Regions from separate parts of the Massilia sp. CFBP9026 genome, predicted to be linked through region 2. Evidence: predicted binding sites of a transcription regulator. Region 2 holds the regulator's gene; the other holds the start of a gene.
The links. The regulator FNR, encoded in region 2, switches genes on or off when oxygen is low (the NO sensors DNR and NnrR bind a similar motif). The targets are predictions, from matches to a motif close to TTGATNNNNATCAA.
Positions count from the first base shown of each region.

Region 1: a site for FNR is predicted at 5,749-5,762, ahead of SOM28_RS05370 (KamA family radical SAM protein). Genes of this name have one in related genera too.

Region 1 covers NZ_JAXCWH010000002.1:268,366-283,948, forward strand. The annotation lists gene ctaD (cytochrome c oxidase subunit I) at 1-1,278, shown strand, start outside; gene SOM28_RS05355 (hypothetical protein) at 1,281-1,607, shown strand; gene SOM28_RS05360 (PQQ-dependent sugar dehydrogenase) at 1,615-2,931, opposite strand; gene SOM28_RS05365 (MFS transporter) at 2,989-4,266, opposite strand; gene SOM28_RS05370 (KamA family radical SAM protein) at 4,266-5,660, opposite strand; gene SOM28_RS05375 (acyltransferase family protein) at 5,862-7,856, opposite strand; gene SOM28_RS05380 (cache domain-containing protein) at 8,118-8,573, shown strand; gene SOM28_RS05385 (methyl-accepting chemotaxis protein) at 8,689-10,404, shown strand; gene SOM28_RS05390 (DNA-3-methyladenine glycosylase) at 10,462-11,031, opposite strand; gene SOM28_RS05395 (HDOD domain-containing protein) at 11,191-12,048, shown strand; gene SOM28_RS05400 (tetratricopeptide repeat protein) at 12,117-13,292, shown strand; gene SOM28_RS05405 (DNA-deoxyinosine glycosylase) at 13,289-13,798, opposite strand; gene SOM28_RS05410 (glucan 1,4-alpha-maltotetraohydrolase domain-containing protein) at 14,023-15,294, opposite strand; gene SOM28_RS05415 (efflux transporter outer membrane subunit) at 15,568-15,583, opposite strand, start outside.
Region 2 covers NZ_JAXCWH010000001.1:378,556-394,138, forward strand. The annotation lists gene SOM28_RS01595 (hypothetical protein) at 1-109, opposite strand, end outside; gene SOM28_RS01600 (DUF885 domain-containing protein) at 295-2,124, shown strand; gene SOM28_RS01605 (catecholate siderophore receptor Fiu) at 2,362-4,647, shown strand; gene SOM28_RS01610 (metallophosphoesterase) at 4,699-5,532, shown strand; gene SOM28_RS01615 (penicillin-binding protein 1A) at 5,539-7,830, opposite strand; gene SOM28_RS01620 (3'-5' exonuclease family protein) at 8,013-8,774, shown strand; gene SOM28_RS01625 (DMT family transporter) at 8,781-9,719, opposite strand; gene SOM28_RS01630 (helix-turn-helix transcriptional regulator) at 9,780-10,538, opposite strand; gene fnr (fumarate/nitrate reduction transcriptional regulator Fnr) at 10,545-11,306, opposite strand; gene SOM28_RS01640 (TorD/DmsD family molecular chaperone) at 11,538-12,224, shown strand; gene SOM28_RS01645 (formate dehydrogenase) at 12,211-12,429, shown strand; gene SOM28_RS01650 (formate dehydrogenase subunit alpha) at 12,448-15,267, shown strand; gene fdh3B (formate dehydrogenase FDH3 subunit beta) at 15,287-15,583, shown strand, end outside.

The sequences.
Region 1 (15,583 bases), on a different contig from region 2:
ATGGTGTTCCCGGTGTTCGCCGCCATCTATTACTGGCTGCCACTCATCAACGGCAACCAGATGTCGGAGCGCTGGGCCAAGCCGATCTTCTGGCTGCTGTTCGGCGGCTTCAACATCACCTTCTTCCCGATGCACTTCACAGGCCTGTACGGCATGCCGCGCCGGGTCTACACCTACTCGCACGAGATGGGCTGGGACTGGCTCAATATGGTCTCGACCGTCGGCGCCTTCATGTTCGCCCTCGGCATCCTGGCCATGATCGTCGACGCCACCCGTACCCTGCGCCGCCCGACGAAAGAGGTGGGCAATCCGTGGAATGCGGCGACCCTCGAGTGGCTGCCGTCCGAAGACTACGGCAACCGCAGCATCCCGATCGTCACCTCCGACGATCCGCTGTGGGACCAGCCTAACCTGTCGAAGGAAGTCGAAGAAGGCCGCCACTACCTGCCCAATACCGTCACCGGCCGCCGCGAGACGATCGCCACCAGCCCGGTGAGCGCGACGCCGAGCTACCTGATGATCCTGCCCGGCGACAGCTGGCTGACCGTGATCGGCGCCGCCGGAACCGCCGGCTTCTTCCTGCTGCTGACCGTGAAGGCAATGGTGCTGGCCACTATTTGCGGCATCATCGCCGTCGCCTCCATCATCGGCTGGCTGTGGCAATCGGACCGCAGCGTGAACATGCGCGAGGCGCCGATCGGCGGCGGCATCAAGCTGCCGATCGGCGCGGTCGGGACGGCCTCGCATTCGTGGTGGGGCACCTTCATCATGCTGATCGTGATCTACGGGATCTTCTGGTCCTTCGCCTACACCTACATCCACACCTCGATGCGGCTCGAGATCTGCCCGCCGCCGGGCGCCTCGCTGCCCGACGGGACGTACACCATCGGCGCGGCCATCCTGCTGCTGGCCGGCTCCGCCCTGGTCTGGTTCGGCGGCCGCCTGAAGGGCCACGGCATGGCCTGGACCACGCTGGCGGCGCTGGCCTGCACCACGGCCGCCTTCCTGCTCGACGTGCACAGCTGGCGCCTGGTACACCTGGACGGCACCAAGGATGCTTGGAATGCCTCGATCTCGATCATGCTCGGCTTCCAGGGCGTGATGCTGTTCGTGCTGCTGCTGGCCGCGCCCTACCTGTGCGTGCGCGCCTGGCGCGGCCTGGTCAAGCCGGAAAACCGCGCCACGCGCGACAATATCGCGCTGATCTGGCATTACGTGACGCTGCAGGGCCTGACCGCCATGGTGGTGATCCGTGGCCTGCTGCTGGTGATGGATTGACTATGGACGACCGATTCTTCCAGCGCGCCACGCGCGCCTCGCTTCCCCTCCTGGTCTGGGCCGCGCACTTTGGCTTGAGCTATATCGTGGCCGCGGCCCAGTGCACGCCGGGCGCCTGGCGGCCCGAGGGGCCGAACCCGTGGCTGCTGGGCGGCGTCACGCTGCTGGCGCTGGCCATCTGCGTATGGAGCGGCGCCGCCGGCGGCAAACGCCTGCGGCAGGGGTCGACCGAGTTCGTGGATTATGTGGCGGCGGCCAGCGCGGTGCTGGCCTTCGTAGCGATCGCGTGGACCGGGATGCCGGTGTTGCTGGTCACTGGATGCGCCTGACGGCGCATCAGCCCGCGTCCGGCACCACGCGCCAGATCACGTTGCCGACGTCATCGGCCACCAGCACCGCGCCCTTGCGGTCGACCGCGACGCCCACCGGCCGGCCATGGGCCTCGCCATCCTTGTTGACGAAGCCGGTCAGCATGTCGACCGGCTTGCCGTTCGGCCGGCCATCCTTGAACGGCACGAACACCACGTTGTAGCCCGAGCGCGGCTTGCGGTTCCAGGAGCCGTGGTTGCCGATGATGGCGCCGTGCCTGAACTGCGCCGGCAGCAGCGAGCCTTCGTAGAAGGCCAGGCCCAGCGCCGCCACATGGGCGCCCAGCGCGTAATCCGGCACGATCGCCTTTTCCACCAGGTCGGGACGCGGCGGCTCGACGCGCGTGTCGACGTTCTTGCCGAAGTAGCTGTACGGCCAGCCATAGAAGCCGCCATCCTTCACCGAGGTCAGGTAGTCCGGCACCAGGTCGCTGCCGATCAGGTCCCGCTCATTCACCACGGTCCACAGCACACCGGTCTCGGGATGCCAGGCCATGCCGTTCGGATTGCGCAGGCCCGATGCGAAGACACGCGTCTTGCCGCTGGCGACGTCGATCTCCAGGATCGCGGCGCGGTTCTGCTCCTGGTCCATGCCATTCTCGGCGACGTTGCTGTTCGAGCCGGTGGTCGCGTACAGCTTGCTGCCGTCCTTGCTGGCGATGATGTTCTTGGTCCAGTGGTGGTTCAGCGGCCCGCCCGGCAGCGGCGCCACCTGCTGCGGCTTGTCCAGGATCTCGGTCACGCCTTCCTTGTACGGAAAGCGCACCACGGCATCGGTATTGGCCACATACAGCACGTCGCCCACCAGCGCCATGCCGAACGGCGAATTCAGGTCTTTCAGGAACACGCTTTTCAGCTCGGCCACGCCGTCGCCATCGGCGTCGCGCAACAGGCTGATACGGTTCGCGCTCGGCACGCCGGCGCCGGCGCGCGCCATGACCTTGCCCGTCACCCAGTCGCCGATGCCCTTCTTTGCGGGACGCTGCGGCGCATTGGTCTCGGCCACCAGCACGTCGCCGTTCGGGAGTACATAGATCCAGCGCGGGTGATCCAGCGCGGTGCCGAAGGCGTTCACCGCCAGGCCGGGCGCCGGGGTCGGCGTCATGTTCGCCGGCCAGCTCTTGGCCGGGGCGATGTGGACGGTCGGGATCAGGGTCCTGTTCGGCTCCTTCAGGGTCGGCTGCGAACCCATGTCGGCGCCGGCCGGCAAGGTCGATTTATCGCCGCAGGCGGCCAGCAGCAGCATGGCGGCGCCTGCGCACATCAACGGAAGTGGTTTGCCCATGGCTTTCCCCAGGAATATTGAATGGGGAAAGTGTATATGACAAGTCGCCCTTGCACGTTACGGCTGAGAAAGCTCAGCCGTGCGCCGGCGCGCGAAGCGCCACAGGCCGGGTAGCTGAATCGCCACCAGCAGGGCGAAGGCGGCGCGGTAGGCTTCCGGCGGCGCGCGCCCGAGTACATCGGGTGTCCACAGCCCGATCACCAGCCCGAAACCGGCCTGCACCAGGAAGGCGCCGATGAAGATCAGGAGGTTCAGGAAAGTCGCGGCGCGTCCCGTCAGTTCGCGCGGCATCGATTGCGCCACGATGGCGTACTCGATGCCGGTGATCGTGCCCACCAGCGTGAACATCACCGACAGCATCGCGAAACTGGGCCGGTAACCGACCACGAAGGCGGCCTGCACCAGCACGAAGAAGGTGATGCCGCCGGCCGCCACATCGAGCGGCGGCATGCCGTGCCGTCCGGCCCATTCGGTGATCATGCCGACCGCGATCGCGCCGAACACCACAGCCGCCATCCCCAGGTAGAGCAGATAGGCGACCGCGGGCTCGGGATAGCGCCCCACGTCGGACAGCCAGCGCCCGATCCACAGGCCCTGCACGCCGAAGAAGACCGCATGCGGGATCAGCACCAGCGAAGCCACCGCGCGAAAGCTCGATGCCCGCCAGACTTCGCGCAGGGCCGGCAGAAGCGGACCGCGCTGCGCGGCCGGGCCATCTGTCTTGGGGTATAGCAGCGCGATCAGCAGGCCGGTACAGGCCACCAGCGCCGCCAGCAGGAGGAACAGGCCGCGCCAGTCGGTGTATTCCAACGCCGCGCGCACCGGCATGGTGGCGCTGGCGGCGCCCATGCCGCCCACCGCGATCAGGTAGCCGTGCACCGACGGCAGCCGGTTCGGCGCGATCCAGGTGGAGATCGCCTTGACCGCCGCCATGAAGCAGCCGCCCAGGCCGCAGCCCATGACGGCGCGCGCCGCCAGCAGGCCATAAAAGCCGCTGCAGTTCGCGAACAGCAGCGCGCCGCAGGAAGCCAGCAGCAGCATCGCCACCTGCACCCGGCGCGGCCCATAACGGTCCAGCGCCATCCCGACCGGCAGCTGGACCAGGGCGAAGGCGAAGAAGAACGCGCTGGTCAATAATCCGAGCTGGCCCGGCGTGAGCGCCAGCGCACCCACCAGGTGCGAGGCCAGCACCGCGTTCACGTTGCGCAGCAGCGAAGACAGGAAGTGCCCCAGCGCGAACGGCAGGAACACGTAGAAGAACACCCCCACGCCGGACAGGCGCAGGGGTGCCGGGCAAGCCAGGCCGGCTGGCATCATCGGACCGGGGACTGGCATCAAGCCGCGTCGGGCTGGGCTTCGCCGCGCTGGCCGGCCGGGACCAGCGGGATCACGCGTCCGCCGGGGCCGCGCAGCGGACCGCCGCTTTCCATCTCGAAGAAGAAGCGGTCGCGCCCGAACGCGGGCTTGAGGTGGTCGAGCCAGGTCGCATTGGGATCGAACCTGGCGAAGAACGGGCGGCGCACCCATTCCGGATTGCGCGCCTGCAGGAACTGCAGCGCGAACAGCTTCTCGCCATTGATGGTCACTACCCCGTCGATCACGACCTTGCCCGGGAAGGCGCTCATCGACGGCCCGCGCACGGTGCGCGACAGGCCCGAGACCATCGAGTACGCTTCCTGGAAGATCTCATGGGCGCGCGCCAGCGGCAGCGAGAAGTAGTCGCGCGGGCCGGTGTCGCGCTCGACGAACATGTAATAGGGGATGGCGCCCAGGCGTACGCCGGTGGTCCACAGCTCGGCCCAGCTCTTCGGGTCTTCGTTGATGTGGCGGATCAGCGGGCCTTGCATGCGCAGGGTGGCGCCGGTGCCGACGATGCGCTTGACCGCCTGCTGGGCGATCGGCGCGCGCAGCTCGACCGCGTGGTTGTAGTGGCCCATGATGGCCAGGTTCTTCCCGCTCGCCACCACCTTCTCGAACAGGCGCAGCAGGTCGTCGCTGTCCTTGTCCGACACGAAGCGCTGCGGCCAATAGGCGACCGACTTGGTGCCGATGCGGATGTTCTGGATGTGTTCCAGCTCGGGCGCCAGCAGGGGTTCGAGGAACTCTGCCAGCGAGCGGGTGTTCATGATCATCGGGTCGCCGCCGGTGATCAGGACGTCGGTCACGTCCGGATGCATCTTGAGGTAGGCCACCAGTTCGCTGCACTCGCGCGCATCGAACTTCATCTCTTCCATCCCGACGAACTGCGGCCAGCGGAAGCAGAAGGTGCAGTAGGCGTGGCAGGTCTGGCCGGCGCTGGGGAAGAACAGCACGGTTTCCTTGTACTTGTGCTGCAAGCCCTTGAGCGGCGCGTCGTTCACGCGCGGCACGTTGTGCGTCATCTGGCCGGCCGGGTGCGGGTTCATGCGCATGCGGATGTCGTGCACCAGGCGCGCGATCGCGGCATCGTCCTTCTTGTACAGCACCAGCTCGCGCAACTGCTCGTATTCCTGGGCCGGCAGCATGTCGCGGTGCGGGAAGGTCAGGCGGTAGATCGGATCGTCGGGCACGCGCTTCCAGTCGATCAGCTCATCCATGACATAGGCGTTGGTGCGGAACGGCAGCACGTGGGATACCACCTGTACGGCTTCCTGCAGCTCGGGCGTGAGCCATTCCCATTGGCGCGCAGTAACGATGGACTGGCGCGTATACGGCTTGAACTTCGAGGGCGTCGATGCAGTCGTGATCACGTCGATTCTCCGGAAACGAAAGATGAAGCCGGCGGGGAATAAAAATTGCCGGGAAGTACCCATCTTAGGTAACTGAGCTACTGCTCAATTGCCGTGAATCAACATAACCAAGCCGGACGCCCGAGTTAAAACAAGGAAGGCACAAATCCCGGACAACGCCGGGCAGCGCCGCCCCCTGCCGCGGCAGGAGGCAGCCACGCGCTATGGCGCTGGACTGAATGGCGGGCGCCTGGCGAAATGCCGGCTGACGAGGTAGTCGCCGTCGAGGCTCAAGTGATTGTTATCGCGGTACATCAGACGCCCGTCGATCATCGCATGGCACTCACGTTCGTCGCACAGTGCCTCGGACGCATCGAACCATTCGACCTGCGGAAACTCGCGGGCCAGGCCGGCCAGGACTTCCTTGTGCTGCGCGATCTGCGTGTCCCATTCTTCGCGCGTAATGGAGCACGGAAAGCGCGTGGCCGAGGAAGCCACCCCGGCGCGCTTGATGCACGCGCGCGGATCGAAACCGATGGTCGGGACATCGCTGATGAAGATCACGTGCTTGCCCGCGCCCAGGAAGCGGCGGAAGGTTTCGCGCGCGGCCTCGATGACGACCTTGCCGCCAGGGGCGGCGCTGAAGCGCGCATGGGTCGAGATCAGCACGGTTTTCACCGAGTCCATCGCGAGTGCTTTCTCGAGCAGCGGCTGGGTCGCCTGCTGGTACGGATCGTCACCCGGCTCGATGCCCCAGTAGGGATAGCGGGTGCCCAGCTTCAGGAGGTTGTCGCCGAGTCCGTCGTAGTACTTCATCAGGCCGTACACCAGGTGATAGGCATGGCTGTCGCCCAGCAGGACCACGGTCGGGTCCCTGGCGGGGTCGGACATGATGCAATAGTCATACATCGACTCGAAGCCATAGCGCGCCTTGCATGCCGCCGCCTTGGCCTTGTCCTCGAACACCACCAGGGCCTGTTGGTTGGCCAGGTTGTCCTGGACCACCTCGCGCTCGGGCAGGCCTTGCCTGAACCACAGATAGCCGCCGGTGGCGGCGCAGGCGAGCATCAGCCCGCACAGGACGGCGATCACGGTCTTTTCCCTGGCTGCGCGCAGCGGGAGCTCCACGACGCGCCAGGTCAGCCAGGCCAGCATGAACGCCAGCGCCACCACGCCGGCCCGGATCGTCGGCGCCGGCGTCCCCGACTCGATGATCTGGGCGAAGGCCAGCAGCGGCCAATGCCACAGGTAGAGCGGATAACTGATCAGTCCAACCCACACCATCAGCCGGTTCGACAGCACCATGCGATTGAACCACGCCCTGGGGCCCGCCGCGATGATGAGCAGCGCGCCGACGGCCGGCAGCAGCGCCGGCCATCCGGGGAAGCGGTGATCGCGCGTGATCGACGCCAGGCCGGCGCCCAGCAGGACCACGCCGGTCCAGGCCAGCTGGTCAGGCGACAGCCGCGGCAGCCGCCGCGCCGCGCCGCGCGCAGGGAGCAAGGGCAATCCAGCGGCCGCCCGCGCGTGCACGCAGGCCAGGCCTGCCCCCAGGAGCATTTCCCAGGCGCGGCTGGCCGGCGAATAGAAGGTGGCGCTGGGATGGTGGATGACGCCGACGACGTTGACGAGAAAGGACACCACGCCCAGCGCCGCCGCGACCAGCAGCAGGTTCATGCGCCGCTTCCAGGCCAGCAGCAACACGACAGGCCACAGGATATAGAACTGCTCCTCGATCCCGAGCGACCACAGGTGCAGCAGCGGCTTGGTTTCGGCCGCGGTATCGAAGTAGCCGATCTGGGCCCAGTAGAAGAAGTTGGCGGCAAACCCGGCGCCGCCGACCACGTGCTTGCCCAGTTGCGCGTATTCGTCCGGGAACAGGGCCAGCCAGCCAAAGGCCAGGCAGGCTGCCAGCACCACGACCAGGGCCGGAAAGATGCGGCGCACGCGCCGCGCGTAAAAGCCGGCGAAACTGAACGCGTCCTGGCGCAGCTCGCGCAACAGGATGCTGGAGATCAGGAAGCCGGAGATCACGAAGAAGACATCGACCCCGATGAAGCCGCCGCGCAGCCAGGTCGGAAAAGCGTGGAACAGCACCACCGCCAGCACGGCGACCGCACGCAGGCCATCGATATCGGGGCGATAAGCAAGATGGACGGGGGCAGGATGGGGCCGTTCGGTCCGGTCCTCGAAGATGGCGGGTTGTTCCAGTTTCATTACTGCAAGTTCCGAAAAAAAAGGATTTTAGCCCAGCCAGCCATACCGGGCTACTGCCGCGTTCGATTAAGCAACAATGGGTTCCCGACAACCCACAGCGGCGCCCGACGCCCTCGACATCGCCTGAGACCGGCACGCAACGTTCCGGCCCTACCCTGTCTCGATATTGCGCGGCCGCAATCCGTCTCCTTTCCGCCCCGGTACATTTGCCAATGCACTTAAGCAATATGAGCCCAAGAAAACACTTGAAAGGGAACTGCCATGAAACTGATCTTTACCGCTGCCGCCCTGTGCCTGGGCCTGGCCGCAAGCGCCGCCCAGGCCAATGAACCAAACGAGAAGGACGCCATCGCGATGGCCGAGCGCGGCGCCGCCGTGATCAAGGCCAAGGGCAAGGCCGAGATGATGAGGTTGATCAATGCCAAGGATCCGAGCTTCGTCCAGGGCTCGCTGTATGTCGACCTGCGCGACGTCAAGACCGGCATCGTGCTGGCGCACCCGTACAACCCGTCGATCGTCGGCAAGGACCTGACCGACGTGCCCGATGCGAACGGCAAGAAATACCGGCGCGAGATCATCGAGCTGGCTGCGGCCAAGGGCAAGGGCTGGGTCGATTACCAGTACAAGAATCCGACCACCGGCAAGATCGAGCCGAAGACCACGTACATTCTGCTGGTCGACGACGTGGTGCTGGAGGCGGGGATTTATAAGAAGTGAGTTTCGGCTGGCGCTCTCGGGGTGCCGGCAAACTTGGGTCCCCGCCTGCGCGGGGACGACGGCTATTCTCGCTGCGTCTCCTGTCCAGCGATGGCCACCTCTCACGGAGTAATCCATGCTGAACAAACTGCGGATCGGCCAGAAACTGCTGCTGGCCCCGGGACTCGTGCTCGTCCTGCTGACCATGCTTTCGGCGGCCGCCTACTACGGCATGGTGCGCCAGAACGCCTCGCTCGAACACATGGTGCAGGTGCGCGCCGCGCGCCTGCAGGCGGTGGCCGACGTCGCCGGCGAGGCGCGCTTCGCGCATGCCAACGCCTACCAGCTGCTGGCCTGGGTCAACGGCAGCTTCGCCCAGAACCGTCTGACGGCCCTGACGGCCGACATCGGGCGCAGGCACACCGCCATCGGCGACAAGCTGGGCAGGTTCGCGCAAAGCGCCGAAGCGGACGAGCGCGCGCCGATCGAGGCCTCGCAGGCGGCGCTGGCAAGCTACCGCAAGGCGGTCGGCGAGACCATCGAGATGGCCTCGGTCGACCAGTCGATTGCCACCAACTCGATGCAGAAGGCCGAGCAGCAGTTCGTCGCCCTCGACGCCGAACTGACGCGCCTGGCCCAGTTGGAAAAAAAGATGAGCGAAGACGCCCACGCCGCCGCCAAGGCCGAGTTTCGCAGCCTGGGCCTGAGCATGGCCGGCCTGGTGCTGCTGTCGATCGGGCTGTCGCTGGCGGTGACGATGCTGGTGCGGCGCTCGATGCTGGCCGGGATCAACTCGATCGCGCGCACGGTGGGCGAACTGGCCGAGGGCCGGCTCGACGCGCCACCGCTACAGGCGAAAGGCCGCGACGAGATCGACGACACCGCGCGCGCGCTCGACCACACCATCGCGCGCCTGAACGCCGCCCTGCACAGCGTGATGAACGCGGTGCGCTCGATCGACACGGCGTCGCAGGAAATCGCCAGCGGCAACCTCGACCTCTCGACCCGCACCGAGATGCAGGCCGGCTCGCTCGAGCAGACCGCCAGCACCATGGAGACCCTGACCACGGCAGTGAAGGACAATGCCAGCAATGCGCGCCAGGCCTCGGAATTGTCGGCGACGGCGGCGCAACTGGCGGCGCGCGGCGGCCAGGCGGTACAGCAGGCGGTGACGACGATGGAATCGATCCAGGCCAGCTCGCGCAAGATCGTCGAGATCATCGGCGTCATCGACGGCATCTCGTTCCAGACCAATATCCTGGCCCTGAACGCGGCGGTAGAAGCGGCGCGCGCCGGCGAACAGGGACGCGGCTTCGCGGTGGTGGCCTCCGAGGTGCGCACCCTGGCCCAGCGCTCGGCGGCGGCGGCCAAGGAGATCAAGGGCCTGATCGCCGATTCGGTCAACATCATCGAGCGCGGCAACGCCTCTGTCAGCGAGGCCGGCGCCAGCATGGGCGACATCGTGTCTTCGGTACGCCAGGTAAACGACATCATCGGCCGCATCAGTATCGCCAGCACCGAACAGGCCGACGGCATCGCCGAGGTCAATCGCGCGGTCGGGCAGATGGACGGCATGACGCAGCAGAACGCGGCCCTGGTCGAGCAAGCCGCGGCGGCCGCCGAAAGCCTGCACGAGCAGACCGTCAACCTGGCGAAGGCGGTGGCGATCTTCCGCATCGCGCCGGGTCTGGACGCCGATGCGGCCGGCGTCGAAGCGCAACAGGAGACGATCGTTGAAGAAGCGCCGGAAGCCGGCTTCCAGGGCGTGGGCGAACGGCGCGCATCGGGCAGCGCGATGCGGAGCGGCCCGGTACGCGCCCTGCCCGCCGCCCCGACGCGCCGACGCGCCTGACATCACCTACATTGACAAAGCAGCCACGTCGCACCCGCGAAGGCGGGTGCCCAAGTACTACCTGAACGGCCGACTAACGAACTTCGACCCCGCCAACCCAAACCGCCACGGCACATCGACCGCCTTCGAAATCCCAATACGCGGCCCGGCCACGAGCGTCAATCCCGGCGCGGCCGGCAGCAGTTCGAATGGTCGTTCCGACAACGCCATGCCATTGTGCGCACGGGTCACGCCCAGCGCCTGGCACAGCTTGCCCGGCCCGGAACACAGCAGGCGCTCATCCACCGCATCGCGCCGCACCCGCATGAGGTCCAGCCCCGCCACCGGCTCGAGCGCGCGGATCAGGACACCGGCGCCGTGACCGGCCTCCTGGCACACGAAATTCAGGCACCAGTGGATGCCGTACGACCTGTAGACATAGGCATGCGCGGGCGGCCCGAACATTGACGCATTGCGCTCGGTCGGCCCGGAATACGCATGCGAGGCCGGGTCTTCATGGTCATAGGCTTCGGTCTCGACGATGCGGCCGCCGACGCCGTCAATCAGCACCGTGACCCCAATCAACTGCTGCGCAACCGTCTCTGCCGGCGCCGAAAAATCGATCCCTGCAATTGTAGAAATAGCCATGCGGCGATTCTAGCCTGGGACAGCGCGACCCGCCGTTTTGGTGAAATTGATACAAGAACAGAGTGATAATGGCATTGCCTTGCTGCAATAAAGAAATGACTCGGGTATAGTGGCAGGGTCCTCCGCATTTCCGCGAAGCCCATTCGCGCCTCTACCTCCATGAACACCGTCGTCGAGCCCATTCCGCAGATCGACCAGGTCGATGCCCTGATCAAGTCGATCCGCATCCCGCCTCGGCCCAGCCTGCTCGCCGACCTGCAGCGCGAACTGGCGGCGGAAGATCCGTCGCTGGACGCCATCGGCAAGATCGTGGCGAGCGACGTCGGCATGTCCGGCGCCCTCCTGAAACTTGCCAATTCGGCCATCTATGGCGGCCGGCGCAAGGCCAAGTCGATCGAGCAGGCCATCCTGTTCCTCGGTATTAACCAGGTGGCGGCCCTGATGACCGGCCTGCTGGCGCGCCAGGCGATTCCCGCCAACAGCGCGGCCCTGGCCAGCTTCTGGGACATCTCGACCCGCCGCGCGCACGCGATGGTGTTCCTGTCGCGCCGCCTGCGCATGGGCGAGGCCGACGTGGCCCACACCTTCGGCCTGTTCTGCGATACCGGCGTGCCGCTACTGATGGAGCGTTTCAAGGATTACAACGTCACCTATGGCGCGGCCTCGCTCGAAGCGGTCCGCCCCTTCACCGCACTCGAAGTAGAACGCCACGACACCAGCCACGCCGCCGTCGGCTGCCTGCTGGCGCGTAACTGGGGCCTATCGGACCACGTGTCGTGGGCCATCCTGCACCACCACGACTACGCCGTGATCGACGACGCATCGACGGCATCGCCGGTGCGTTCGCTGGTCGCGCTGTCGCTGTTGGCGGAGAACGCGATCTGCCGCTACCAAGGCCACGCAGAGTCGAACGAGTGGAACAAGGGCGGCGCCGCGGCCTGCGCCTATCTGGGTTTGTCGGACGAAGAAACCGCCGAGATCCTGGACGAATTGCTGGAAGCCTTCCACGAGGATTGACGCACTTTACTTCTGCCTGACGCAAGCGGATACTGGGATGTAAATACCCGCGCGTACAGGGAGGAGACATGAAGCGCCTCGTGACCGGACTGCTGTCGCTGTCCTTGCTGCTGGGCGGCTGCGCCAGTACCGCCCCCACCTCCCCGCCACCCGCGCTGTTCGCCGATGAGCGCTTCGCGCCGCCGTCCGAAGCGGTCGGCGCACAAGACCTGTTCGCGCTCAGTCCCGCGATGCGCGACTACCTGCACAGCGCCACCTTCACCCAGCGCCTGCGCAGCAAGGGCATGCGCCAGGGCCTGCTCGACGCGCTGTACAGCAAGACCGACCTGAAACTCGAATACGAGTCGCGCATCACGCGCACCGCCAGCGAAACGTATGAGGCGCGCATGGGCAACTGCCTGTCGCTGGTCATCATGACGGCCGCCTTCGCGAAGGAACTCGGGATGCCGGTGCGCTTCCAGAGCGTGGAGGTGGCGGACAGCTGGAGCCGCACCGCCGGCATCTATCTGTCGAGCGCCCACATCAACATCGGCCTTGGACAGCATGCGTCCGACGTCCTGCGCGGCTACGACCCCGAACGGGTGCTGGTGGTCGATTTCATCCCGCGCGACGAAGCCGCGAGCCTGCGCACCCGCGAGCTCGAAGAAGAAGACGTCGTCGCCCTCTACCTGAACAACCGCGCCGCCGAAGCGCTGATACAGGACCGTATCGATGACGCCTACTGGTGGGCACGCGCGGCGGTGGCGGCGCGTCCCGGAACGGCGACCACGCTCAATACGCTGGCCGTGATCTACCACCGCCATGGCGAACTGGCGCTGGCCGAGCGCACCTTCCAGGCCGCGCTGGCGCGCGAACCCGAGAACCTGTCGGTGCTGCGCAACCTGGAGCCGCTGCTGCTGACGCTGGGCCGGCCGCTGGAAGCGCAGGCGCTGGCCAAAAGGATCGCGTCGATCGAACCGACGCCGCCGTATCATTATTTTGATAAGGGCATGGTGGCGCTCAAGGCGGGCGACTTCGACCAGGCCGTCGTCGACTTCGCACGCGAGGTGAAACGGGCGCCGTACAACGACGAGTTCAGGTTCTGGCTGGGGATCGCACACTTGAGGCTCGGGCATCTGGCCGACGCGCGTGAGCATATTGCGCTGGCGGTGGATCACAGCACGCGGGGGGATATGCGGGAGGTGTATTCAGCCAAGCTGGCGCATTTGCGCAAGGTGGCGACAACGGGGACGCGGCTTCGCTAGCCGCGCTGCTCGTCGCCCCGCAGTCGCGACCACACATCCAGCTTCTGTTCGAACGACATCGCCATATGCGCTGGCGAACTCGATGGCAACACGACGGTACGATAAGCAGCTGCTGCGAATTGCGACGCGAATTTGCCCGACGCCTGGCCGTTGAAGCCGACCGTCTCGAGCAAGGGGCACAGCTCGCGCAGTCGGTCGAAGTCATTGGCAGCCGGCTTGCGGATCGCCGAATCCAGACTGCCGACCCGCTCGCACTCGCCCAGCACATCCCACAGGCCGATACCATGCGCCAGCAGGCGCGGCAAGCGTTCGATGTAAGGCAGCGCCGCCAGGTCGTCGTCCACGACGCTGGAAATCAGGCGCCAGAATTGGTTGCGCGGATGGGCGTAATACTGGCCGGCGGCCAGTGAAGCGGCACCAGGGAAACTGCCCAGGACGAGGATGCGTACGCCGGCATCGAGGACCGGCGCCAGGCCGGTGAGAGTGGGGACGGTTGCGTTCTGCATGGAGGCATTGTAGCGATAGGCAGCCCTGACAGCTTGAAACCCGGCGCCAACGACGGGCCTATCTGCGCCAGCGTATCGAGGACAGTCAGGTTCGCAGGCCTGGCAAAAAACCGTGGAAAGAATGATCTACCCGGTTGTGTTGCTGGCCGGATTTGCACGTACCACTGATTTCTTGCTTAGAAAGGTAGTCGGCCACCGCGTGGCAGCCGGTTCAGAGACGGATCTTACTTGATCCACACCGCGTAATTATTCCCCGACGTCTGCAGCACCCACCCACTTCCCGCCGGACTCCAGCTGTTCGGCCCGATCTTCATCGCCAGCTGGCGCGTATTGCCGCTGATGATCGCCGCATACAGCCCCTGGGTCGCCTGCTGGATCGCCACCGGCGACGTCGAATGCACGCCCGCCGCGCGCCGCGCCGCCATCAGCGCCGAAATCGGCGTCTTCAGGTTCCAGTTATAGATGTGCGGGTAATACACGGTCGGGATGCCCGGATGGCTCAGCACATAGGCATACCCTTCCATCACCGAGCCGCACGGTACCGACCAGTGGTTCTGGCCATTGCCGCAGCTTTCGGACGGACCGGTGTCGTGGTTGTCCACGAAGGTCACCGCCATCGCCGGCCACCAGCCCAGGGCGCCTTGCGGCTTGCCAGACGCATCGCGCAGGCGCCAGTAGTTGCCGTTGGCCAGCGCATCGTTGAGCAAGCCCTTGGTGGTGAAATCGAAGGCGCCGCAGCTGCTCCCGGTGCCGTCGATCCAGTTCATGATCTGCTGGCGATGGGAATCGATATTGTTCAGGTTTAGGTCGGTCCACAACTCGCCCACGCAGAACTCGGCGCCGAAGGCGTTCGCATACTGGCCGGCGTAGCCCGGACTGAAGCCCTTCACGTAATCGAAGCGGATGCCGCTGAAGCCGACCGGCTTGAGGGTGTGGTTGAGCCAGTTGATGATGCCGTTCTGGACTTCGCCCACATTGCGATGGTCGATGTCGCGGGCGGCACTGAAGCCGTCGCCGGTGTCCGGGTTACCGAGTCCGCAATTGCACTCATCGTTATTGACGATGGCGTGCGTGGTCCAGTTCGGGTTGGTGAGATCCGACCACCCGGTGCTGCCCACGCGGTGGTTGACCACGATGTCGGCCACCGCCTTGATGCCGTTATTGGTGAAGGCCCGCACCACATTGGTCAGCTCGGCCGAGCTGCCGTAGCGCGAGCTCAGCACATTGAGCTGGCGCGGCAGGTAACCCTCGGCCGCCGCCGAGTCGGATGGCGGTGGGAACCAGACGTGGGTGAACCCCATCGTTTTCAGGTCGCCCACGTTGGCGTGGAGCGTGTTATACCAATTGGGACTGCTGTAATTGGCGGAATGCCAGTGAAAGCCCTGTAGCAGGACGGCCTGGCTGTTACCGGACTGCGCCGGCGGGGTCGCGGCGCCAGCGCCGGCGCATACGCCCATGACGCTTGCCGCGAGCATGGCGGTGATGCTCTTCTTCATAATTTGTCTCCTCTTATTTTATGTACGATTCGAAGGGATTCCTTCAACATCGCTTGCCGTCGGCGCTCCTCCTCACTGCGTAGATTAACTACCTGCTGCTTGAAGCCATCCCCGCTATCAACGAGCTCGACAGGTAAAGTCTCGTTCCACCTCATCAATGTGTCAATTGAATCCGGGTGAAATATGTAGTTTTGCTACCTCAAGCATAAAAAAGCGGCGGTACGCTCACACGCACCGCCGCAAAGGGCAAAACAAACGCCAGGGGTATTTAGATCAACGCTGTGCCAGG
Region 2 (15,583 bases):
CGGCGGGCAGGGAGGTCACCGCGAAGACGTGGTGCGATTCGCCATTGGGCGTGGACGCTCCCGCGGACAGGGAAAGCGTGACGCAGGCGAGCAGGAAAGGAAAGCGCATCGGCAAGCCTCCAGGTTTGCAATGGTTCAAGTGTAGCAAGTGGCGATCGCCGCGTCTGTATTTTGCGGCGCCGTACGTACGCCGCCCGACAACACCGGCGTTGTCGATCTGTTTACTTCCATGTTAGATTCCTTGGCGGCATTGCTACCCGCCGCAGATAATCAACCACAAGGAAGACACCCAAGATGCCATCGACCTGCCAGCGCAGCCTGCGCGCCACCATTGCCGCCCTGTTCATCCCCGCCATGCTCGCCGGCGCGTCGCTGCCAGCCCTGGCTGCGCCAGCCGCCACCCAGGCCGCCGCAGTCGCCCCCTATAAAGCCTTCGACGCCTGGAGCGACAAGTTTGCCGAGGATTGGGTGCGCTTGAGCCCGCAGCTGGCGACCTCGACCCAGTACTTCAGCGGCGCCGAGCAGGCCAGGCTGGACCGCGAACTGACCCCGCTGACCTCGGCACACCGCCAGAAGTCGGTCGCCATGGCGCGCGAAGGCATCAAGCGCCTCGACGGCTTCAAGTCGCAACCGCTGAACGAGACCCAGAAGATCTCGGCGGCGGTGATGCGCTGGTCGCTGCAGAACGTGATCGCCAATGAGCCATTCGAAGACCATTCATTCGTATTCTCGCAGTTCAGCGGTCCGCAGATCGGCCTGGTCAACTTCATGACCAACACCCACCCGATGCGCAATGCCGCCGACGTCGACAGCTACCTGGCCCGCCTGGACCAGGTGGCGGTGCGTCTCGATGAAGCGCTGGCGCGCGCCAAGGGCGCAGCAAGCAAGCAGATGATCCCGCCGCGCTTCATCCTCGAGCGCGCCCAGTTCCAGGTCGATCACTTCCTCAAGCCGGCCGCGGCCGAGAACGTGCTGGTGACCACGCTGGCCCAGCGCACCGCGGAGATCAAGGACCTGTCGCCGGAGGCGCGCACGGCCGCCATCGCGCGCGCGACCGGCATCGTCGAGCAGAAGATCCGTCCTTCCTACACCCGCGTGCAGGCCTTCATGGCCGAGATCCATCCGAAAACGGGCGACGTGGCCGGCATCTCGCGCCTGCCGAACGGCGCGGCCGCCTACAAGCGCGCGATCGAGAACTTCACCAGCACCCAGCTGACCGCCGACGAGATCCACACCATCGGCCTGCGCGAAGTGGCGCGCATCGAAGCCGAGATGGACAAGCACCTGCGCTCGCTGGGCCTGACCGAAGGGAATATCGAAACCCGCATGAAGCAGCTCGACGCGCGCTTCCAGCCGAAGGGCGAGGGCGATCCGCGCCCGGCGATCATCGCCAGCTACAACGAGATGGTGCGCGACGCCGAACGTCGCAGCGCCTCGCTGTTCAACCTCAAGCCACGCGCGCCGGTCGACGTGCGCCGCGTGCCGCCGTTGACCGAGCCGTCGGCCGCCGCCCACTACACCCTGCCGGCGCCGGACGGCAGCCGTCCGGGCATCTTCTGGGTGCCGCTGCGCGGCCCGACCTTCGACATGATCCGCATGCGCAGCCTGGCCTACCATGAGGCCGTGCCGGGCCACCACTTCCAGCTCGCGATTCAGCAGGAGATGACCGGCCTGCCGAAGTTCCGCAGCCAGCGCATCTTCAGCGGCGGCAGCGCGCACTCCGAAGGCTGGGCGCTGTACACCGAGCGCCTGGCGGTGGAGCAGGGCTGGTACAAGGACGACGTCCCGGGCCTCCTGGGCGCCCTGGGTTCGGAACTGTTCCGCGCCCGCCGCCTGGTGGTCGACACCGGCCTGCACACCAAGGGCTGGACCCGCCAGCAGGCGATCGACTACGGTATCGGCGCGCAGGAAACCGAGCGCTACGTCGTGTGGCCGGGCCAGGCCAATGCCTACATGATCGGCATGCTGCGCATCCTGGAACTGCGCGAGAAAGCACAGAAGGAACTGGGCGACAAATACTCGCTGCCCGCCTTCCATGACCTGGTGCTGGGCGCCGGCTCGGTGCCGCTCGACGTACTGGGCGAGCTGGTCGATAACTGGATCGCGCAGCAAAAGAAGAGCTGATGTCGGCATGGCATGCGGCGAGGCGCCGCATGCCGCATGATTGAACAGCGTCCCCGCCATGAGCGGGGACGTTTGCTTTCTGCTACTGGCAAAGGGTGGATGCGAACCCGGTCAAGAGTGTGGCGCGAACGCGAATGATAATGATTATCGTTTACTTGTATTGACGTTCTCGGTAGAATCATTGTTTTACTTGCAGCGTTTCAACACGCACCACTACTTGAGAGAGACCGCCTCGCCATGAAAGCAATAAAAAGCCGCAAGCACCCCATCACCCGCAGCCAGCTCGCGGGCACCGCACTGGCCGCGGCCCTGCTGCCGCTCGGCGCGCACGCCGCCGACGATGCCACCGCTGCCACCGCTGCCACCGCAGCGCCTGCCACCATCGCTCCACAGTCGACCGTCGAAGTCGTCGGCGCCTACGAGAACCCGTTCCGCGCCGAGAATGCCTCGTCGCCCAAGTACACCGAGCGCCTGGTCGATACCGCCCAGACGATCCAGGTGATCAAGAAGGAGCTGTTCGAGCAGCAGGGCGCCCTGACCCTGACCGAGGCACTGCGCAACACCCCCGGCGTCGGCGCCTTCTTCCTGGGCGAGAACGGCAACACGAACACCGGCGACGCGATCTTCATGCGTGGCTTCGACACCTCCAGCAGCATCTATGTCGACGGCGTGCGCGATATCGGCTCGATCTCGCGCGACGTGTTCAACCTGGAGCAGATCGACGTGCTGAAAGGCCCGGCCGGCACCGACAACGGCCGCAGCGCCCCCACCGGCTCGGTCAACCTTGTGACCAAGAAGGCGAATCTCACCGACCTGGTGACTACCGCGATCACCGGCGGCAGCGGCGACCAGAAACGCATCACGGCTGACGTCAACAAGGTGCTGGATGAACAGCGCGGCATCGCCGTGCGCCTGAACGTGCTGGCCCAGGATTCGGGCAGCGCCGCGCGCGACGTGGTCGAGAACAAGCGCTGGGCGGTAGCGCCGAGCATCGGCTTTGGCCTGAACGGCCCGACCCGCGTGCACCTGGACTACCTGCACGTCGACCAGAACAACATCCCCGACGGCGGCGTCTTCGTGATCGGCCTGCCCGGCTACACCAGCCCGGACCGCGCCCGGCCCTGGGTCGCCGACGCTCCCAAGGTCGACCCGAAGAATTTCTATGGCTCGGTCGATGACTACGACGACGTGAAGGCCGACATGGCCACCGTGCGCATCGAGCACGACTTCTCGCCGACCATGAAGCTGCAGAACACGAGCCGCTACGGCAAGACCAGCCAGGACTACCTGCTGACCGCCTTCCTCACCAGCGCCGCCAACCTGGCCACGCCGGTGCAGGGCGACCCGAGCACCTGGACCCTGGCGCGCAGCATCCGCACCGGCAAGGACCAGGAAAACAAGATCCTCACCAACGTCACGACCCTGACCAGCCAGTTCAATACCGGCGCCGTGTCGCACACCCTGGTGACGGGCCTCGAAATCACCAGCGAACGCCAGACCACCTGGGGCCTGACTGGCCTGGGCACGCTGCCGGCCGCGAATATCTACCGTCCGAACCCGAGCGATGCGCCGACCACGCCGGTCAACGTGCGCCGCACCGGCGCCTACAACGAGGGCGAGATCGACACCCAGAGCGTGTACGTGTTCGACACCGTCAAGGTCGGCGAACGCTGGATCTTCAACGGCGGCGTGCGCCTCGACCACTTCCGCGGCGATTATTCGGTGGTGGCGCTGACCAATAACGTGCTGACCGCGACCCGCTTCAAGGTCGGCGAGAACCTCGTCAACGGCAAGCTGTCGGCGCTGTACAAGCCCACCGCCAACAGCAGCGTATACGCAATGGTCGCCAGCTCGAAGCAGCCGCCGGGTGGCAGCTTCACCGCGTCGGGCAGCGCCAACAGCGCCCAGAATCCGATCTACGACCCGCAGAAGACGGTCACCACCGAAGTCGGCGGCAAGCTCGATCTGCTGAAATCCAAGCTGTCGCTGTCGGCCGCGCTGTTCCGCACCGAGGTCGAGAACGAGGTCGAGCAGGATCCGGCCGACCAGCAGTGGTACCAGACCGGCGAGAAGCGGGTGCAGGGCGTGGAACTGGGCGCCACCGGTGAGCTGGCCCCGCACTGGCTGCTCAGCGCCGGCTACCTGTACATGGACACCAGCGTCGAGCGTGGCCGCAACGTCACCGCGGCCGGCGAGAACAGCCTGACCTACACGCCGAAGCAGTCGTTCACCGCCTGGACCTCGTACGACCTGCCGTGGGGCCTGCGCATCGGCGGCGGCGCGCGTTTCAGCGACAAGCTGGCGCGCGGCACCGACGGCGCGATCGGCACCCCGGCTTACACCGAGTCGTACTGGGTGTTCGATGCCATGGTCGGCTACAAGGTCAGCAAGAACTTCGACCTGCGCCTGAACGTGTACAACATCGGCGACGAGAAGTATGTCGCGGCCATCAACAAGAGCGGCTACCGCTACACGCCGGGCACGCCGCGCTCGGCCAGCCTGACGGCGAACGTGCGCTTCTGATACGCCGGCGCCGCCTGAAGCCGGGCGGCGCCTGCTGTATACTCGGAGCCCATGCGCATACAGCTTTTCTCCGACCTGCACCTCGAACGCTATCCCGGCTTCCAGCCGTTGATCCTGCCGGACACCGACGTCGTGGTGCTGGCCGGCGACATCGGCTCCTACCAGGACGGCTCGCGCCTGGAAACCCAGGATTTCGGACTCGAGCGCTTCTCTCCCGCATTGCCGGCGCTGGCCGGCAAGCGCGTGCTGTTCATTCCCGGCAACCACGAATTCGATTCCCTCGACCACGACGCCACCTATGCGCGGCTGCGCGCCACCTGCGAGCGTCTCGGCATCGTCTGGCTCGACCGCGAGATCGTCGTCATCGATCACGTGCGCTTCATCGGCACCACCTTGTGGAGCGATTTCGATGCGCTGGCGCTGCGCGACACCGACCTCACCAAGCAGATGCAGCAGCGCAACAAGGCGTTCCGCGCGGCCAACTATTACCTGAGCAAGAACACGACCCTGAAGGAGGGCGAGAAGGTCCTGGCCGAGGGCATCCGCGCCATGTCGCTCGACTGCCAGGCCTGGCTGCGCGCAGCGTTGGCCACGCCGTTCGAAGGCAAGACGGCGGTGGTCACCCACTTCGCGCCGAGCCTGATGAGCGCCGATCCGCGCTACGGCCTCACGCCCGGCACGGCCGGCTTCTGCAATGCGCTCGACGGCCTGTTCAAGCACGCGCAGCTGTGGATGCACGGCCACCTGCACTGCCTGAACGACTACATGGTCGAGGGCCGCGACGGCGCCCATTCCTGGTCGTGCCGGGTTGTGGCCAATCCGCTGGGCTACCTGAGCAAGGGCGAGCAGGAGGGCTTCCGTCCCGAGCTAGTGATCGAGCTGTAAGCCAGACTACTGCGTCGCCTCGTCGGCCGACGAGAAGGTCCCCATCAAGACCTCGATTCCATCCGCCGCCTCGGGCGGGTGTTCCTGTTCCGCATATTCGGCATATACCCAGTCGCCGCCGGCGCGCGCCACGCCCTCGGGCGGCAGCGGCTCGTGCTGTGGGGTCTTGGCCAGCGCGACGCGCATGAAGTCGACCCACATCGGCAGCGCCAGGGTCGAGCCGAATTCGCGGCCGCCGAGCGAGCGCGGCTCGTCATAACCCATCCAGGCCACCGCCGACACGCCGCCGCCATAGCCGGCGAACCAGCCGTCGATCGCATTGCTGGTGGTGCCCGTCTTGCCGGCCAGGTCGAACCTTTGCAACTGGCGCGAGGCCGCCGCCGCGGTGCCAACACGGGTGACGTCGCGCAGCATGCTGTCGACGATGAAGGCGTTGCGCTCGTCGAGCACCCGGGCGCTTGCCTGGCGTGGCGGCGGCGCAGCCTGTTCGAGCAAGACCTTGCCGTCGCCATCCTGGATGCGCGCGATCAGCCACGGTTCGACGCGGTAGCCGCCGTTGGCCAGCACCGCATAGGCGCCGGCCATCTGCAGTGGCGTCACGGCGCCCGTGCCCAGGCCGAGCGTCAGGTTGCGCGGCTGGCGGGCGGCGTCGAAGCCGAAGCGCGCCAGGTGCTCGCGGGTGTAGTCGACGTCCAGCGCGCGCAGCATGCGCACGGTCGGCACATTGCGCGAGCGCGACAGCGCGTGGCGCACCGTGACCGGGCCTTCGAACACATTGTCGTCATTGCGCGGCGACCAGCTGGCGTAGGCCTTCTCGGCGCTGAAGTCGAGCGGCTCGTCGAGGATTTGCGTGCCGGGGAAGAAGCCGCGTTCCAGGCCGGCGGAATAGACGAAGGGCTTGATGCTCGATCCAGGCTGGCGCCAGGCCTGGGTCACGTGGTTGAACTTGTGGACCGAGTAATCGAAGCCGCCGACCAGCGCGCGGTAGGCGCCGGTCTCGGTGTCGAGCGCCACGAAGGCGGCGGCCACCTCGGGCAGCTGGGCGATCGCCAGGGCGCCATCGGCGGCCTTCGCAAGCCGGATGACGGCGCCGGGCGCCAGTTTCGCCGCGGGCTTGGCCTTGCTTGAGAGGGCGCCGGCGGCGAAGGCCAGGCCCGGGCCGGTGATCTCGACGGCGTCGCCGTTGGCGAGCAGGGCGCGCACCCGCTTTGGCGATGCAGCGACGACCACCGCCGGGATCAAGCCGTCCACGGAGGGGCGTTGCTGCAGGGCGGCGGCGATCGCGTCCGTTTTTTCGTCGGCGCCGGCCGGCAGCGCGATGCGCGCTTCCGGGCCGCGGTAGCCGTGGCGGCGGTCGTAGGCGAGCACGTTGCGGCGCACCGATTCATAGGCCGCGTCCTGCTCGGCGGCCACGATGGTGGTGGTGACCGTAATGCCGCGTTCGTAGGCCGCCTGGCCGAAGCGGGCGTGGACCGCCTGGCGCGCGATCTCGGCGACCCAGGCCGCGCGCGGGTTCAGGGTAGCGCCGTAGCTGCGCACCTGCAGCCGTTCGTCCAGGGCGCGGCGGTACTGGAGTTCGGTGATCATCGCCAGTTCGCGCATGCGCCTGAGCACGACCTGCTGGCGCTTGCGGGCCGCCTGGGGATTGGACACCGGGTTGCTGCTGGAAGGGTTTTGCGGCAGGCCGGCCAGCATCGCGATCTCGGCCAGGCTCAGGTCTGGCAGCGGTTTGCCGAAATAGGTGCGCGCCGCGCTGGCGAAGCCGTAGGCGCGCTGGCCGAGATAGATCTGGTTCAGGTAGACCTCTAGGATCTGGTCCTTCGAGAGCGCCTTTTCGATCTTGTAGGCGAGGGCGACTTCGGTCAGCTTGCGCGGCAGGGTCTTGTCGCGCGACAGGAAGAAGTTGCGCGCGACCTGCATCGTGATGGTGGACGCGCCCTGGCTGCCGAAGTCGCCGATATTGGCCTTGGCCGCGCCGAGCGCACGAATCCAGTCGACCCCGCCGTGCTCGTAGAAGCGGGTGTCCTCGATCGCCAGCACGGCCGATTTGAGCAGCGCCGGCACCTTGGCCACCGGGACGAATTCGCGGCGCTCGGCGCCGAATTCGCCGATCAGGACCTTGTCGGCGGTGTACACGCGCAGCGGGATCTTCGGACGGTAGTCGGTGACGGCCTTGATGTCGGGGACGTCCGGCAGGAGGGAGGCGCTGGCGTCGCCCGGGACGGCGGCGGCCAGCAGCAGAATGGCAGCGGCGGACAGGCGTGCGATGCGGGGAGACGGGCGGTAGCGTGAGAACATGGCGGCGGGTACGAAAGGAAAGTGCGTCGATCATACTGTCCGTCCCGCAGCCTGGCTTGCGATGAACGGCAGGTAGCGCCGCCTGCTCCTGCGGGGTGCAGCAGGCGCTACCTCCGGAGCAGGCGTCTGTGCGTTTCGAAGCGCAAGTAGAATCCTCGCTCCAACCACTCTTCGAATCGAACATGCTGCGCTTTTACCCTGAGACGACGAAGGTCATTTTTTTTGACCTGGAGTATTACGTGCCTGAAGCAGATCGGGTGCGCACCAGTCACGGCGGACTGAGTTTTTCGCCATTCCTGCCTGGGCATAAAATCATTGGCGGTGTCTTGCAGACTTATTTTCCGATGCAGGATCGGCTGGAAGCGCCGCGACGGTTCTGGGAGTGGGAACTCGGATCGGAAGACGCAGTATTGAGAGGACTGTACGAATACCTGGAGGCGCAGTGGCGTTCGATCAGCAAACAATCTGGAGGGCTGATGCTTGCAGGGATTGGCATCTCGCACAGCGATATACCGGTGCTGCTGGCGCGTATGGTTCATGCTAGGGTTGCGCCGCCGGAAAATGTACATGATCTTCTTTGCGGATGTCGACAGATTGACTTGAGTGTTGCGACATACACCCAATTCTCGTTCAATCAGAGCTACTTCGCCTATCCGAAAACCAAAGCGGCACTCTATCAAAAATATATTCCTGGCCGAACAATGGAGTCCGGCACGCGTGTCTGGGATGCTTACGACGTCAAGAATTATCAAGCGATCGAATCGAGGTGCCAGCAAGAAGTCGACGACATGGTGACGATCTACAAGGCCATGATCGATCTGAGCAAGCATACAGGTAGTGGCTTGAAGCGCCTCAAGCGTTTGGAAAAAATCATCGACCAGCATCCCGAGCTGCTGCCAAGGAGGGGGACGAATGAATCGGATCCTGCGCAACTAGTCGCTTAAGCGCCCTCAATGCGCGCCGCGGTGCGCCGACGCACACGAAATGACTCCCGCCACCAGCAACCCCAGCGCGGCCGTCTCGAACCCACTCGGCCAGCGCGCTTCCCACAAAAAGCCATACAGGGCCGCGAAGATTGTCTCGAACACGATCATCTGCCCCATCAGGCTCAGGGGCAGCGCGCGGCTGGCGTGGTTCCACAGGGCGTTGCCGACCACCGAGCACAGGATGGCCACCGCGCTGACCAGCGCGCCGAACTGCAGCCAGGCCGGTAGGGTGTGCTCACCCGGCGCCAGCACGAAGGCCGGTACCGCCAGCGCCAAGGCCATGACGCCCGTGACCACGCCCACCAGCAGGTTCCATTCATGCGACGAAATCCCCTCGATGCGCGCCAGCCAGCGGATGTTATGTACCGCGAAGATGGTCCACGACACCAGTGCGCCGAAGGCGCAGGCCAGGCCGGCCAGCGATCCAGGCCCGGACGCCGACAGCGACTCCCAGCCGATGCAGGCCAGGCCGGCGCCGCTCAGCAGCAGTGAAGGCAGCAGCCGGCGCAGCGGCACCGCATTGCCGTCGCGCGAGCCCACCAGGGTGACCGCGATCGGCAGCAGCCCGATCACGATCGAGGCCATTGCCACGCCGCCCAGTTGCACGGCGTTGGCCAGGAACAGGTAATAGATGATGTTGCCGGTGAGGCTGAGCGAGATCAGGCCGCGCCACGCCGGCCAGCCGAGGTGGCGGCGCAGCCGTCCCCATGCCGGGTAGATGAGGATAGTGGCAATCAAGCCATAGGCCAGGTAGCGTCCGGCCGAGAGCTGGATCGGCAGGAATCCGGGCGCCAGTTCCGGGGCCAGGAAGACCAGGCCCCAGAGTGCGCCGGCGGCGATGCCGGCGCCGATGCCGAGCAGGGTGGAGCGGGACAGTCCGCCCGCGCCAGTAGCGGTGTACATGATGAATCTCCTTTGAAAGGAGATTCTCGGACCTGATCGTGCATCCAGTCTTGGCCGGGACTACTGCGGCTTTGGTGGATTCTCTTGACCTGCACGCCGATAGGCAGCGGGCGTGGTACCGAATACGCGGCGCATGGCCCGCGTCAGGCTGGCCTGGTCCGAGAAGCCGCAGGCGAGGGCGATGTCGGCCACGCTGCGCGCGCTGTGGGTCAACAGACCGCGCGCGCAATCAAGGCGGCAGCCCAGCAGCCAGGCATGCGGCGTGCTGTCCAGCTCTTCGCGAAACAGTGCGTGCAGGCGGCTGACGCTCAGGTTGGCGGCATTCGCCATTGATTCGGTGCTCCAGGCCAGGCCGGGCGCGGCCTCGATCCGTGCCAGCAGGGCCGCCAGGCGCGAGGTGGCGCGCGGCGCGTCCAGGCTCAGGGTGTCGAGCAGCAGCGGCACCCAGCCCTGCACTAGCGAACGGGCCGGCGCGCGGTGTGGACCAGTTTCACGGGCCATCAGTCCCATGAACTCGACCAGCTTGCGCGCCGCAGGGGCCAGCGTGACGAAAGGCCGCTCCAGCAGGCGCTGCCAGGGACCGTCGTCGAAGGCGGCGCCATCGACGTCGACGATCAGGGAATCATTCGCGCCCGGACTCGATTGCGCATGCCAGGCGCCGGGCGCCACCAGCGCGCCATGCAGGGGATCGAGCCGGCCGCGCCGCTCTTCGATGTCGAGCACGACTTCGCCGTGCACCGGCAGCACCAGCTGGGCGAAGTCGTGGCGGTCGCCCCAGTGCACGCGGTCGTAGCTACGCAGGTGCAGGTCGGGCGCCATGATGTTTCAGGCCATCGGGCTGCACACGTCGGTGCCGGCCGCCAGCGCCTTCAGCTTGACCGGATCGAGCAGCGTCACTTCGCGCTTGTCGACCTCGAGCCAGCCCTGCTTTTTAAAGCGCGACAGCAGGCGGCTGATGCTTTCGATCGTCAGGCCCAGGTAGTTGCCGATGTCTTCGCGCGACATGCGCAGCTGGAAGCGGTTGGCCGCATAGCCGCGGGTGGCGTAGCGCGCCGACAGGTTCACAAGGAACACGGCGAAGCGCTGCTCGGCGCGCATATTGCCGAGCAAGAGCATGACGTTCTGCTCGCGCGTGATTTCCTGGCTCATGATGCGGTGGAAGTGGCGCAGCAGCGTCGGCACTTCGCCGAACAGGTCTTCCAGGCGCGCGAACGGGATCTCGCACACCTCGGAATCTTCCAGCGCCACCGCGTCGCAATGGTGGGTGCCGCTGATCGCGTCCATGCCCAGCAGCTCGCCGGCCATCTGGAAACCCGTAATCTGCGCTTCGCCGGCCGCGTTCACCTGGTAGGTCTTGAAGTGGCCGAAGCGCACCGCGTACAGGTTGCGGAACGATTCGCCCACGCTGTACAGGCGCTCGTCGCGTTCCAGGCGGCGACGGCGGCCGATGATCTTGTCCAGGCGGTCGATCTCGGCGTCTTCGAGGCCCATCGGCAGGCACAGCTGGTGCATGCTGCACTGCGCGCAGGACTTGAGGGCGTGGATATTGAGAGGCGGCTCGGCTTGCCGGGACAGGGTCTGGCTCATGAGGGATGGTCGCTTGGTTCGGGTACACCGGAATTATAGACGTGTTGAAGCGTTTATCTCGACAAACAAATGCCATTTATTGCATTTGAGAAACAAATTCGTTGTGTTCCGGTCGTTTGGCGCCCGTGCTCACCCATGCTGGGTTCATTTAGCCGTATAGGCAACTGTGCGCACTCAATATCAATCGAGGCCTACACTGCCATATAAATTGAACAACTGGAGTGTTCCCCAGTGTCATCAACAACCGAGACCGTGCCCGATCGCAGCGCCTTTGCCACCGCAATCGTTCGACCGGACCTGCCGCCGGGCGGCGAAGACCAGGCCAGGGCGGATCTGTATGCCTTGCTCTCCCGGCTACTGCTGGCCGCGCCCGACGCGGCGCTGCTCGATGCGCTCGCGTCCAGCGATCCCATCCTGGCCGAGGGCGGCGACCCGGCGCTCGAACGCGCCTGGGACCAACTGACCGTCGCATCCGGCGTGATGGACCCCCGACTCGTCCACGATGAATTCAGCGCGCTGTTCGTCAGCGTCGGCACGCCGCCGGTCGATCCGTATGGCTCGCGCTACCTGGCCGGCTACATGAACGACACGCCGCTCGCGCATCTGCGCGAAGACCTGGCCCAGCTTGGCCTGGCGCGCATACAGGGGCGGGGCGAGTTCGAAGACCACCTCGGCGCGCTGTGCGAGACCATGCGCGTGCTGGTGGCCGGCACGCCCGGCATCCGGCGTCAGCCGCTCGACGTGCAGCGCCGCTTCTTCGAGGCCCACATCGGCTCCTGGTGCATGCGCGCGTTGGACGACATCGCCAATGCCGATGGCGCCAATTATTACTGCCTGGTCGCGCGCTTCGCCCAGGCATTCCTGGCAATCGAGGCCGAAAGCTTCGGCGTAGGAGAGGAAACCGATGAGCAAGCATGATCCACAAGCCCATGACCAGCCCGACCCGGCCCGCCGCGGCTTCCTGAAAGCCGCCCCCCTGGGCGCACTGGTGGTGGCCGCTGCCGCCGCCCCGGCGACCGCGGCACCGCAGGCCGCCCCGGCCGCGCCCGACCCCAAGGTCAAGCGCGGCTACCACGAGACGGATCACATCCGCCGCTATTACGCCACCGCCGCCTACTGGTAGGCAAGCAGAGGAATCGATATGTCACTGGTCAAGTCCACGCGCGACAGCGCGTTGAAACGGCGCCGCTTCCTGGTCGGGGCCGGCGTTGCCGCCGGCGCCGGAGCCCTGGCGCGCCACCTGCCGCTGAACGTGATCGAACCGGCCCAGGCCGACCCGGTAGCGGATACCCCGGTGCCGACCGTGGTCAAGCGCACCGTCTGCAGCCACTGCTCGGTCGGCTGCTCGGTCGATGCCGTCGTCGCCAACGGCGTCTGGGTGCGGCAAGAGGCCGCCTTCGATTCGCCGATCAATATGGGCGCCCACTGCGCCAAGGGCGCTTCGGTGCGCGAGCACGCCTTCGGCGAGCATCGCCTGCGCTATCCGATGAAGCTGGTCAATGGCAAGTACCAGCGCATCTCCTGGGACCAGGCGATCGACGAGATCGGCGACAAGCTGCTCCAACTGCGCAAGGAAGCCGGGCCCGATGCGCTGATGGTGATCGGCAGCTCCAAGCACAATAACGAGCAAGCCTACCTGCTGCGCAAATGGGTATCATTCTTCGGCACCAATAACTGCGACCACCAGGCCCGCATCTGTCACTCGACCACCGTCGCCGGCGTGGCCCAGACCTTCGGCTACGGGGCGATGACCAACTCGTTCAATGACCTGCACTACAGCAAGGCGGTGCTGTTCATCGGCTCCAACCCGGCCGAGGCGCACCCGATCTCGATGCTGCACTTCCTGCACGCCAAGGAACTGGGCGCCAAGATGATCGTCATCGATCCGCGCTTTACCCGCACGGCGCGCTTTGCCGATCACTATGTGCGCGTGCGGCCCGGCACCGACATCCCGCTGGTGTGGGGCATCCTGTGGCATATCTTCAATAACGGCTGGGAAGACAAGAAATTCATCGAAGAGCGCACCTGGGGCATGGAGGACGTGCGCGCCGAAGTCATGAAATGGACGCCCGATAAGGTGTCGGACGTTACCGGCGTGCCGGAATCGGCGGTGCGCATGGCGGCCGAGATGCTGGCCACCAACCGTCCCTCGTCCGTGGTCTGGTGCATGGGCATCACCCAGCACCACGTCGGCACCGCCAATGTGCGCGCGCTGTCGATCCTGCAGCTGGCGCTGGGCAATATCGGCATTCCCGGGGGCGGCGCCAATATCTACCGCGGCCACGACAATGTGCAGGGCGCCACCGACGTCGGCCCCAACGGCGATTCGCTGCCTGGCTACTACGGCCTGGCCGAAGGGGCCTGGAAGCACTTCGCCGCGGTCTGGGGCGTCGACTACGAGTGGATCAAGTCGCGCTTCGGTTCAAAAGAATTGATGGAAAAGCCTGGCATCACGGTGTCGCGCTGGTTCGACGCGGTGAATGAAGGAAACCAGTTCATCGACCAGCCCAGCAATCTGCGCGCCGTGCTCTACTGGGGCCACGCGCCGAACAGCCAGACCCGCCTGCCGGACATGAAGGCGGCGATGCAAAAGCTCGACATGATGGTGGTGATCGACCCCTATCCGAGCATGACGGCGGCGATGCATGGCCGCAGCGATGGGGTCTACCTGTTGCCGGCGGCCTCGCAGTTCGAGACCCAGGGTTCTTGCACCGCCTCGAACCGCTCGATCCAGTGGCGCGAGCGGGTGATCCAGCCGCTGTTCGAATGCAAGACCGACCACGAAATCATGTACCTGTTCGCGCGCAAGCTGGGCTTCGCCGACGAGCTGGTGAAAAACATCAAGGTGGTGCACAACGAGCCGGTGGTCGAGGACATCCTGCGCGAGATCAATCGCTCGTGCTGGACCATCGGCTACACGGGCTGCTCGCCCGAGCGGCTCAAGCTGCACATGGAAAACAAGCACACCTTCAACCCGACGACGCTGCGCGCCGATTCCGGCCCGTGCAAGGGCGACTACTACGGCTTGCCGTGGCCGTGCTGGGGCACGCCGGAAATGAAGCATCCGGGCACGCCGATCCTGTATGACCTGAGCAAGAGCGTGGCCGAGGGCGGCTTGCCGTTCCGTGCCAACTGGGGCGTCGAGCACAACGGTTCGAGCCTGCTGGCGGCCGACGGCTCGACCAACAAGCACAGCGAGCTGGACTTCGGCTACCCCGAGTTCGACCACGTGTTCCTGAAAAAATTGGGCTGGTGGGCCGAGCTGACCCCGGCCGAGCAAGCCATGGCCGAGGGCAAGAACTGGAAGACCGACCTGTCGGGCGGCATCATCCGGGTCGTCATCGCCCACGGCTGCGCGCCGTTCGGCAATGCCCGGGCGCGCTGCAATGTGTGGAATTTCCCCGATCCGGTGCCGGTCCACCGCGAGCCGCTGGCCACGCCACGGCGCGACCTGGTGGCCCAGTACCCGACCTACGACGACAAGGCCAATCACTGGCGCCTGCCGACGCTGTTCAAATCGGTGCAGGCGGTCGACTATTCGAAGGATTTTCCGCTGATCATGACCTCCGGCCGCCTGGTCGAATACGAGGGCGGCGGCGAGGAAACCCGGTCCAATCCCTGGCTGGCCGAGCTGCAGCAAAACATGTTCGTCGAAATCAACCCGCGCGATGCGGTGCAGATCGGCGCCAAGCTGGGCGAGTACGTGTGGCTCGAGACCCCGACCGGCGCGCGCCTGAAGATGATGGCGATGGTCACCGAGCGGGTGCCGGTGGGCCTGGTGTGGGCGCCGTTCCACTTCGGCGGCTGGTGGATGGGCGAAGACCTGGAACAACACTATCCCGAACATGGGGCGCCGATCGTGCGCGGCGAGGCCATCAATACCGGCTGGACCTATGGCTATGACGCCGTGACCATGATGCAGGAAACCAAGGTGTCGCTGTGCCGCGTGGTGCGCGCCTGAGCTGACGGAGGAGACCGACATGCCAGCAAGAATGAAATTCATCTGCGACACGGAGCGCTGCATCGACTGCAACGGCTGCGTGACCGCCTGCAAGAACGAGCACGAACTGGCCTGGGGCATCAACCGGCGCCGCGTGGTGACGATCAACGACGGCATCCCGGGCGAGCGCTCGGTATCGGTGGCATGCATGCACTGCACCGACGCGCCGTGCCTGGCCGTGTGCCCGACCAACTGCATCTACCATACCGAGGATGGCATCGTCCTGCACAGCAAGGACCAGTGTATCGGCTGCGGCTACTGCTATTACGCCTGCCCG